One region of the Polaromonas vacuolata genome, then DNA from elsewhere that is predicted to be linked to it. Evidence: predicted binding sites of a transcription regulator. Region 1 holds the regulator's gene; the other holds the start of a gene.
The links. Region 1 encodes NrdR, which represses ribonucleotide reductase genes. Its sites were predicted from a motif close to CACNANATNTNGTG; they were not measured.
Positions count from the first base shown of each region.

Region 2: the regulator NrdR is predicted to act here: its motif matches at 2,439-2,452, upstream of HC248_RS13765 (ribonucleoside-diphosphate reductase subunit alpha).

Region 1 covers NZ_CP051461.1:1,192,840-1,198,575, forward strand. The annotation lists gene HC248_RS05560 (pilus assembly PilX family protein) at 1-514, opposite strand, end outside; gene HC248_RS05565 (PilW family protein) at 528-1,553, opposite strand; gene pilV (type IV pilus modification protein PilV) at 1,550-2,176, opposite strand; gene HC248_RS05575 (GspH/FimT family pseudopilin) at 2,173-2,901, opposite strand; gene nrdR (transcriptional regulator NrdR) at 3,002-3,451, opposite strand; gene glyA (serine hydroxymethyltransferase) at 3,510-4,754, opposite strand; ZMP/ZTP riboswitch at 4,802-4,935, opposite strand; gene HC248_RS05590 (lytic transglycosylase domain-containing protein) at 4,976-5,736, opposite strand, start outside.
Region 2 covers NZ_CP051461.1:3,013,704-3,019,439, forward strand. The annotation lists gene ffh (signal recognition particle protein) at 1-297, opposite strand, end outside; gene HC248_RS13750 (cytochrome C assembly family protein) at 420-1,220, shown strand; gene HC248_RS13755 (PP0621 family protein) at 1,217-1,459, shown strand; gene ampD (1,6-anhydro-N-acetylmuramyl-L-alanine amidase AmpD) at 1,509-2,108, shown strand; gene HC248_RS13765 (ribonucleoside-diphosphate reductase subunit alpha) at 2,687-5,632, shown strand.

The sequences.
Region 1 (5,736 bases):
CACCGCTGAAGTTGCAGTTCTCGGCTAAGCGCGCAGGTTTGCTGCCCAGGTTGTCGTTCCATTGGCCACCCTTCGAGGCTGGCCACCAAGGTTCTGAGAGTTCTGTGTTGCTTGCGCTGGCTAATTTGTAGTCACTGCTTTCGTAGCGCGCAGGATTTATGGCACATTGGCCTTGCGAACAATTGGCGTTGAACTGAGCAATACTTTCGCTGATCGGCCGTGCATCGCCTCTGGCGCAATAGGCACCGGGGCGGATCGCACCATTGGTGAGTAAAAGGTCAAATTCTCCGTCCCTGAGCGCCGCTTCTGCTGCCTCATGTGCGACTTGTGCATCGAGCTGCTGTCTGGCTAAGCGCTCACTCAGACTGACGCTGTTTGCGCTCCAAAGCGCCATGACCGTCATAGCCAACATAAAAAGCAATACGACAACTAATGCCGCGCCGTGCTGGCCCGTCAGCCTAGCCCATGACTTAGCTGATTTTTGGCCTGCGGTAGTGGGTTTGAACGCCTGCATGGACTGCTTTGCTTTAGTGAATAAGCGTTTGCGTGAGGTTGTTGCGCAACGCAAAAATCTTGCGGTAAACGCGGCGTATAAAGTTGTCCTTAGTTGTGACGCGCATGCCTTTGCAGTCGATATAAGTCGATACAGCGTTAGGGCTGGAGGTCAGTTTTGTTGGGCTTAATCCGCGCGCTAGCAGGCACACTTCTACGGATGACACGCGCGACCAGGCATTTCTCGTTTGCGCGTCTATTTCTAAATTGGCCAGCACGTCCATCTGACTGGCGCTGTAGAAAGCAGTTGCTTGCCGGGTTTCTGGGTCTGCGAAAACGCCGTAACGGAACTGCAAATCTTCTATGCCGTTGATTGCCGGCATGTAAGCGCTGGCGCGGTTACCGCTGCAGGCCAGGCTTGCAGTCTTGATGCTTTGGCCATCTTGGTTAAAAGTGACTGGGTTAAGGGTAAATCGGGCCGATACCCATAATGGCGTCTTGGCCGTGCGACCCAAATTGTTGCTTGAGTAGGTCGCAGCGCTGGCGTTGTTGTCCAATCTGTCGATGTTTTCTGCACTCAGACCTACATTGCCGCCGGCGCAATCCATGCGTTGGCCGATTTTTGACCCCATGGCGTCGTTGGTAAAGTAGTTAACCACCAGCGTGTCAGCGGTGATGCTGCTCGACGGGTGTGCGACGCAACCTTCGCCCTGAAAGCGCATGGCGGAGCAGCCGAATACACCGCTGTCAAAGGCTACGGGTGCACCCGCCACCACATTTGTATAGACGTCTACTTGTAGCCGTTCGCGCCCAGTATCCAATGCCCGAATGGCGGGATAAAAGCCAGCGTTAACCAGAACGCGTCCAATCATGTCTAACGCGAATTGACCGCTTTCGTCCACGCTTTGTTGTTCAGCCAAGGCGCGTCTGGTGTTTGAACTGTCTAAATAGAGGTTGGCTGCCGCAATCACAAGCGCTAAGTTGATGACCAGTGCAATCATTAATTCGATGAGGGAAAAGCCGCGCTCTTTTTTTGCGAAAGGGCGGACTTGCTCCGTCATGGCAGCAGCAGTGTGGTGTGGCAGCGCACGCCCTTAGGCACTTGGGCAGTACCGGGGCAGCAGTTTTGAAGACTGGCGTTAGATAGGCCGAGTTTGTCGCAGCTGTCGCTGTCGCGTAGTTGTTCGGTTTCGCGCTTAAGGTCTGATCGGGTGCGGTGCTGTTTGTCAAACCACATCAGAGTTAGCTTGATACCGTCTTGAGAGTTGCCAGAAATTTGCGCTGATCCGCCGGGTATTTCTTCACGCAGTTTGACGCGCCAACTGGCTACATCGCAAACTGACCTTTGCTGCGCACCTAAGTCCGAAGCGTTGCAAAACTTAGGCACTGCGACTGGCACTAAGGCCTGATTGGCCCAGCTGCTCACCAGATGAAATGCTGATGCGTTAGCGCTTTGTTCTTTTTTGGGTACTTGTGACAAATTGCTGCGCATGCGGTCAGAAAAATCCGCTGTTAGAAATGCCAGTTTGGCGCGCGAGGTGGCGCTTACCTGCTGACCTATAGATTGCGCTTGCAGCGCTGCCATGCCCAAGGTTGCAATACTCATGATGACTAGGCTGACAAGAACTTCTATTAATGAGCTTCCAGAGCAAGATTGCGGTGCATTAGCGCGGTCGGGCTTCATAGCTTTGTATTGACGTTATGACTGACGTTATTGCTGGCGTTAGTCTCAATTCTGGTGCGCCCCATGACGTCTACGTAAATGATGCTCGACATAGGGTCTTGGCTGCGTTCGGTGTCGGTAAGCCGCAGTTGACCGGTTTCACCTAAGCTCATACCGCCTTGCGGGCCAAAGCTAAAACTGGTTTTGTTGTTGACGCTGCGCAATGTGTAGCGCTTATCGCTCGCTTGTCTGACCGAGATGATGTAGCCGGGGCTGGCCGGATCGGAGTTGCTCACTGTAGTGCAATTTGGATTGAGAAAAACTATCCAACCCATCTGCCAATCATCTGGCCCATAACCGTCTGCGCCTGAAGCGTTGCACTGAGGTGCGGCTGTGCTTGTGCTGCTGGACTTACAGACGCTGGCGCAACTATTACGGTTAACTGCTTCGGCACGCGCCTTGTGCATAGCGCCTATGAAGTCGTGGCTTAGTGACTGCATATTGCTACGCCTGAAAAACTCGCCCAGAGCCGGTGCTGTCAGCGCGGCGAGGATTGCGGTAAGGCTAATAGTTACTAGCAATTCAGTGAGGCTTAGGCCTGACAGCGCTTGGTGAGCGGGACTAAATGGCTTGTGTGGGCTAGGTACATCTGTACCTAAGGTGCTTGCTGCTGTTGCAGCGATGGCAATTCGCTCTGGCAGAGCCTGATTACTGCGTGGCTCGACTGCAGCGGTCGAATAATGCATGGCGCAATTTTAGGTAGGCCTATCGACTTGATGCCAGCCCACTTATCAGCTTTATTCTGCCGTTCATCCTCCGCAGCGTACGCTCTCTACATTTCGACTTTTAACGATTGACCTCATCCACCATGACTCGAAAATCATCTATGTCTTCAAAGCTTCGGTAGACGCTGGCAAAACGGATGTAGGCGACTTTGTCTAGCCTTTTGAGCTCGTGCATAACCAGCTCACCTAAGTGCGGGGATGCAACTTCCCGCAGGCCTAGGCTGAGTAGCTTTTCCTCTATGTGTTCGACGGCGGCGTCAATTTGTTCGACGCTGACCGGGCGTTTTCGCAGAGCCAACTTCATCGAGTCCAAAATCTTGCCGCGCTTGTACTCTATGCGCCGGCCATCTTTTTTGACTATTGTGGGAAAAGTGACGTCAGCGCGCTCGTAGGTAGTAAAGCGTTTTTCACAGCTGCCGCACTGGCGGCGTCGGCGTATGAAGTCAGCATCTTCTGAGACCCGGGTCTCGACTACCTGGGTCTCAAGATGTCCGCAAAACGGGCATTTCATAACCGCTAGTCCTAGGCTTGTTGCAGCATGAGAAAAAGCAAGCGTATGCCCTGTTTTCTTAGCTGTAAACCGGAAAGCGAGTGGTCAGCGCATGCACTTTTGCACGCACTGCTGCCAAATTAGCCTCGTCACGCGGGTTGTCGAGCACGTCGGCAATCAGCATGGCGGTTTGGCGCGCTTCTTCGTCTTTGAACCCGCGAGTCGTCATAGCGGGTGTGCCTATGCGCACACCGCTGGTGACCATTGGCTTTTCTGGATCGTTAGGAATGGCGTTCTTATTGATAGTCATGTGAGCACTGCCCAGTACGGCTTCAGCTTCTTTGCCAGTGATGCCTTTGGCGCGTAAATCAACCAGCATGACATGGCTCTCAGTACGGCCGCTGACTATGCGCAGACCGCGCTCAATCAAGGTGTTGGCAATGATGTCGGCGTTACGCAGCACTTGCTTTTGGTAGACCTTGAACTCAGGCGCCATCGCTTCTTTAAAGGCAATCGCTTTGGCTGCGATCACATGCATTAATGGGCCACCTTGCAGACCAGGGAAGATGGCGCTGTTAATGGCTTTTTCATGTTCGGCCTTCATCAAAATGATGCCGCCGCGTGGGCCGCGCAGGCTTTTGTGAGTGGTTGAGGTCACGACGTCTGCAAACGGAACTGGGTTGGGATAAACACCCGCCACGACAAGGCCTGAGTAATGCGCAATATCGACCATGAAAATAGCGCCAACGTCTTTGGCGACTTTGGCAAAACGTTCAAAGTCAATCTTTAAGCTGTAAGCGGACGCACCAGCAATAATGAGCTTGGGCTTGGTCTCATGGGCTTTGCGCTCCATGGCGTCGTAGTCAATTTCTTCTTTGTCGTTCAGACCGTAGCTGACGGCGTTAAACCACTTGCCGCTGATATTGAGCGACATACCGTGAGTCAAGTGACCGCCTTCAGCCAAACTCATACCTAATATGGTGTCACCTGGTTTTAGAAAAGCCAGAAAAACTGCTTCGTTAGCCGATGCACCGCAATGCGGTTGTACGTTGGCGGCTTCGGCGCCAAACAGTGTTTTGATGCGGTCGATAGCGAGTTGTTCGGCAATGTCAACATGCTCGCAGCCACCGTAGTAGCGGCGGCCGGGATAGCCTTCTGCGTATTTGTTGGTTAGCTGTGAGCCTTGTGCGGCCATCACTGCTGGTGAGGCATAGTTTTCGCTAGCAATCAGCTCAATATGCTGCTCTTGGCGTTTGTTTTCGGCCTGTATGGCGGCAAAGATTTCAGGATCGGTTTGTTCAATGAGAATGTCGCGGTGATACATGGCAGTCCTTTGGAAAGACGTGGTCCCTGTGCATTAATCAATGCTAGAAGGGCTGCCCAGGCGAACGGCTGATCACTTTAATGTGCCAAAACAGCCATTAAAGCGGTGCGCTTCCCAGTGGTGTCCCACCTTAACTTAACAGCTTTTGCTGCCAAGCCTATCGCCAGTTGCGCACCTATTAAGTGTAGCGCAGAGGAGAAGGCTGTCGCCTTGCCCGGGCTTTACCAGAAAGTGGATAAGGCGGCTACTTTTTCAGAAGCGTTGTCACTGCCTGGGCGACGCTCTGAGGCTGGCAATGACGCTGGAATTGGACGTGATTGACCATTGTTGATGTTGGGCGAGGATGGGCTAAGTCCGGCGACAACAGCTAATAAACGAGCGTGCTCTGCCATGACTTTACTGGTGTAGCCACCGTCGCTATCAAGATTTGCAGCGCCTACGTAGTACTTCAGACCGCCCTCAATAGAGCCAGCACGGGTGATGCACTCTTGCAGCACTTTTACGCCAACGCGTAAATTGGTAACTGGATCAAATGCGGCCAGACGGCCACCGAAGTTTTCATATTTGTCATGATGGATTTTTGTCATCACCTGCATCAGTCCCTGAGCGCCAACAGGACTTTGCGCAAAAGGATTGAAACCAGACTCTATCGCCATAATGGCGAGAATCAAGGTTGGGTCAAGTTTGGCTTGTTGGCCAATCTCGAAAGCGGTTGCAACCAAAACGCTCAACGGCTCCGGTGCCACGCTATATTTTCTGCCCAACCAAAAAGCCAGCGCGGCTTGTTGTTTCGGTAAATCTTTTGGATTTGCCGCAGTTGCGCGATCAATCGCTTCTGGCTCAGTAAAACCAACAATCACTTCCTGGCGATCTTGCAACCAAGTCATGAGTCTGGCCTCGCCAGCTTGGCGCAGATCCGGGCGTGCAGTCAAAGTGATCACAGCAAAAGCCACTGCCAAGCCCAAAAGAGCAAAGCTGTTGT
Region 2 (5,736 bases), 1.8 Mb from region 1:
TGGTTGGGCGGCGAGATTGATGTCACTAACGCCCTCGCCCATGGTGGCGGCGAGTTCACGGCTGACGATGGAGACCAAGGCTTGGCCGGGTGAGAGCGAGCCCATGACTTCTTGGCCGAGGGCTTTTTCTTTAACGCGGTTAATAAAGTCGCGCACCACGGGCAGTGCGACGTCGGCCTCTAACAATGCCATGCGAACTTCGCGCAGCATATCTTGGACATTGGTTTCGGTAATGCGGGCTTGGCCGCGCATTTCCTTGACTAGGCGTGTGAGTTTGTCGGTAAGGGCTGATGCCATGGCGGGAGCTCCACAAGCTGGGAGAAATTTAAGAAGTCGAAGATACCCGGCAAGCGCCGGACATGAGGGGCTGTTAGCAGTCAAATGAATTGAAAAGCTACAGCTAAGGCTAAACTGTAGTCATGATTTTAGCTTTGAGTTCCGGGTGGGGTCTTGCAGCAGCCGCAGGTGCTGTTGCAAGCTATAGCGTGCTCGCCTTATCGGCCAGCCGTTTGAGTCCGCGCACCCTGCGCGGCGTATTGTTTGCCGCATGGCTACTGCATGGTTTGGTACTGACCACTGGCCTGATCGCGGAACCACTTCGCTTTGGCTTTGCACCCGCACTCTCGATGACAGTGTGGTTGGTACTCAGCATTTATGCGGTCGAGAGCCAGCTGTTGCCTCAGCTTGGCACGCACTGGGCGTTGGCCAGTTTGGGCGCATTGGCAGTCGCGTTGACAGTGGTCTTTCCGGGTAGTTTTTACCACCGCATAGCCTCGCCTTGGCTGCCGCTGCACTGGGCGTTGGGCATTGCCTCTTACGGGCTGTTTGCTGTAGCAGTAGTGCACGGCTGGCTGACAACGCGCACCGAGCGCGCCATGCGTCTGGCCACTTCTTGCGACACTGGCGTGCCGCTGTTAACGCTAGAGCGTCTGACTTTTCGCTTTGTTCAGGCCGGTTTTGTGCTGCTCACAGCAACGCTGCTAGTGGGTTGGCTATTTGCCGAGCAGCTCTATGGACTGGGCCAGGTTTGGAGTTGGAGTCACAAAACCATTTTTTCAGTCTTAGCCTGGCTAACTTTTGCCGGTCTTTTGGTTGGAAGAGCGCGTCTAGGCTGGCGCGGCCAGAAAGCGGTTCGCCTGCTGTATTTAGGTTCAGGTCTGCTGCTGCTGGGCTATGTCGGTTCGCGCTTTGTGCTTGAGGTCATACTCCACCGCTTATGAAATATCTGCTCCTCTTTATTTTGGTTCTCTGCGTGATCGGCTGGTGGCGCAACCTTGCGCGAGGCGACAGCCAGAGCAACGAAGCCACCAAGCGCACAGCGCAACCACGCCAAACCGCCCTACCGCCTACCCAAATCGTCGCCTGCCGGGTCTGTGACCTGCACTTGCCGCGCCGTGAAGCACTGGTCGGGCCAGCCGGGCTGTACTGCTGCGAAGCACACCGAAAAATAGGCACGTAAAAAAGGCACGTCAACGTGGCACCAGGCCAAAACAAATCCGGCAACCCGTATGCTTGAATCCCAACCTAAAAGCACTGGCCTGTGGTCCCACGGCTGGTACCAGCACGCCAGAGTGCTGGCTTCACCCAATTTCGGTCCACGCCCAGAGGCGGCACACATCGATTTAGTCGTGATCCACTCCATCAGCTTACCGCCTGGCGAGTTTGGTAACGGCCAAGTGCAGCAATTGTTTACCAATCAGCTTGACTGGGATGCTCACCCGTATTTTCAAAGTATTCGCGGGTTGCAGGTGTCGGCGCATTTTTTCATTACCCGACTAGGTCATCTGTGGCAGTTCGTGAGCTGCGACGACCGCGCTTGGCATGCCGGCTCATCCGAGTACCGCGGCCGCAGCGATTGCAACAACGACTCAATTGGCATTGAACTCGAAGGTTTGGAGGGCGACCGCTTCGAACCCGCTCAATATGAAACCCTCAGCAGCTTATGCAGCTCAGTGCTGACGCATTACCCAATAGCTCACATTGCCGGCCACGAACATATTGCACCGGGCCGCAAATTCGATCCTGGTGCGGGCTTTGACTGGACGCTGCTGCAACACAGCCTAAGCGCGTCAAAAGAGTACTTCCCCACAGTTGGTGACGACGCCTGAAATGAACGTTGAATCTAGCAATATGGTGACGTTGTAAAAATTATTTCTCAAGCATTTAAAGCGCAGAAATTCGGGCCTATCCAAAAGTATTTTTTTTAAATAAGCCAAGCACCAAGCTGGGCACGTGATGCAGCCTAAAAACCGGCGCTAAGCCGCATCAATCCTATATTTTTTCAACCAAAAGCCGGCCTAGCAAGGGCTTGCAGACAACCTCGGTTTAGCAAAGCACTGGTTGCTCGCAAGTGCATCAATTGAGGTTTTAAAAAAGATCTCATTTCGTGTGAAAATACATCTCAAGACACTACCGGTAGTGCTTGAAATCAAAATTAACACTAGGTATAGTGTCTACATATCTTGCTACGTTAGATGTAAATTCAGTCTTTCGAGCCCAGACAAAGACCCCCGCCATAGCGCCCCAGAGAGATTTAAAAAGTCAGCTACGCCGATTTGACAGTCATTTCGTGCGCCTGGTGCGGGTAAATTGAGATTTTAAGTCAGACAAACTTTTTTCCGTAACGACCGAAAAAATCAGCCGCAAAAGTAGCTAAAACCTCAGCCAATAAGCCAAGAAAAAGCCCATGCAAAACACCCTCAATACCGTCAGCGCGGCCAGCGCTGGCAATGCCCTTCATTCACCCTCGACCCATCAAGGACAGGCCCAAGCCAGTCTATTTAGCGACTACCAAATTCTGCGCCGCAACGGCGCTGTCGTGCCGTTTGCGCCCAGCAAGATTGCGGTTGCCGTGATGAAGGCCTTTCTCGCCGTTCATGGCACGCAAGGTGCCGCCTCAGCGAGCATTCGCGAGACCGTTGATGAGTTGACCCAAACTGTGGTGCGCGCACTGATGCGCTCGCGCCCGGGAGGCGGCACCTTCCATATTGAAGACGTGCAAGACCAGGTCGAACTAGGCCTGATGCGCGGTGGCCACCACGAAATCGCCAGAGCTTATGTGCTGTACCGCGAAAAACGCACGCAAGAACGTACTCAGGAACGCGCCCGCACCCCACAAGCGGCCGCCGTACCCCTGTTGCATGTGACGGACAAGGGTCAGCGCGTGGCGCTAGACATCCGCAATCTACAGGCTTTGATCGAAGCTTCTTGCGCCAACCTTGGCGCCGGTGTGGTGGCTGCACCGATTGTTTCTGAGACCATGCGCAATCTGTACGACGGCGTGCCAATAGACGAGGTCTACAAAGCTGCGATTCTCGCGGCCCGCACGCTGATAGAAAAAGATCCGGACTACACCTACGCCACTGCGCGTTTGCTGATGCACACCATTCGCCGCGAAGTGTTGGGTGAAGAAGTCGATCACGCCCACATGCAAACGCGCTACGCCGCCTACTTTCCAGAGTTCATCGCCAAGGGCGTAGCTAACGAGTTGCTGGACGAAAAACTCGCCAGCTTTGACTTAGCTCGACTCGGCGCAGCGCTCAAGCCAGAGCGCGATTTGCAATTTGACTACCTCGGCCTGCAGACATTGTTTGACCGTTACTTTCTGCACGTGCGCAAGCTACGCATAGAGCTGCCGCAGGCATTTTTCATGCGCGTCGCCATGGGCTTATCTCTCAACGAGAGCGACCGTGAAGCGCGCGCCATTGAGTTCTACGAGTTGCTCTCCTCGTTTGATTTCATGTCCAGCACGCCAACCCTATTTAATTCTGGGACTCGCCGCGCACAGCTTTCTTCATGCTACCTAACCACAGTGGCAGACGACTTAGGCGGCATCTACGACGCCATCAAAGAAAATGCATTGCTGTCTAAATTTGCTGGCGGCTTGGGCAACGACTGGACACCCGTGCGCGCACTGGGTGCCCACATCAAGGGAACCAATGGCGAGTCCCAAGGCGTTGTGCCATTCCTGAAAGTTGTCAATGACACGGCCGTGGCCGTCAATCAAGGCGGCAAGCGCAAGGGCGCGGTGTGTGCCTATCTTGAGACGTGGCACTTAGACATCGAAGAATTCCTCGAGTTGCGCAAAAACACGGGCGACGATCGTCGCCGCACGCACGACATGAATACAGCCAACTGGATTCCAGACTTGTTCATGCGCCGGGTGATGGAAAAAGGCAGCTGGACGCTGTTCTCGCCAAACGACACGCCCGACTTGCACGACAAATATGGCCGTGAATTCGAAGCCATCTACACCGCTTATGAAGAGCGCGCCGAACGCGGCGAGCTCAAGCCTTCACGCAAACTGCAAGCCACAGACATGTGGCGCAAGATGCTGTCGATGTTGTTTGAAACGGGTCATCCTTGGATTACTTTTAAAGACGTTTGCAACATTCGCTCGCCGCAGCAACACGTGGGCGTGGTTCACTCCTCAAACCTGTGCACAGAAATCACACTCAACACCAGCGAGACTGAAACCGCTGTGTGTAATTTGGGCTCAATCAACTTGGTCCAGCATTTGATGGACGGCCCCGACGGTCAGCGCATGCTCGATAGCAAGAAGCTGCAAAAAACCATCACCACGGCCATGCGCATGTTGGATAACGTTATCGACATCAACTACTACGCAGTTAAAAAAGCGCGTGACTCCAACATGTTGCACCGCCCTGTGGGCTTGGGCCTAATGGGCTTTCAAGACTGCTTGTACGAGTTGCGTGTGCCCTACGCCTCGCAAGCGGCGGTGGACTTTGCCGACACATCCATGGAAGCCATTTGCTACCACGCCTACTGGGCGTCGACCGAATTAGCAAAAGAACGCGGCAAATACCAAACCTACGAAGGCTCGCTGTGGGACAAGGGCATCTTGCCTTACGACACCATGGACATGTTGGCCAAAGAGCGCGGCGGCTATGTAGAAGTTGACCGCAGCATGACGCTTGACTGGGATGCACTGCGTGCAAAAATTGCCCGCGACGGCATGCGCAATTCCAACTGCGTAGCGATCGCACCAACTGCTACCATTTCCAACATCATCGGCGTGGATGCTTGTATTGAGCCTTGCTTTGGCAACCTCTCAGTCAAGTCCAATCTGTCTGGTGAATTCACCGTCATCAACGGCTACTTGGTGCGTGACCTCAAACGCTTAGGTTTGTGGGACGACGTGATGGTGGTTGACCTGAAACACTTCGACGGATCACTGCGCCCGATAGACCGCGTACCACCAGAAATTAAAGCTTTGTATGCCACTGCGTTTGAAGTCGAAACCTCTTGGATAGTCGAGGCTGCAGCAAGGCGCCAAAAGTGGATTGACCAAGCGCAATCACTGAACATTTATATGGCTGGCGCATCCGGCAAAAAGCTCGACGAGACCTACAAACTGGCTTGGTTGCGCGGCTTGAAAACGACTTACTATCTGCGCACCATGAGCGCTACCCACGCCGAAAAATCCACTGTTCAAGCCGGCAAGATGAACGCCGTTTCATCGGGCAGCGCCACCGCCGCTTCAACTGCCAGCAGCGCGCCTAGCGCACTGGATTTGGCAGCGGCCGCAGCGTTGGTTCAGATGAGTGCGTCACCTGCGACTGACATTAAGTTCTGCGCGATTGACGACCCTGGCTGCGAAGCCTGCCAATAAATAATCAGAGGCAAATAACGCGCTTGATGCTGCGGATTTTTATCCCGATTCGATGCAATTAGGCAACACAAAATGGCAACGATAAGAATCACTTCTTTGAGATT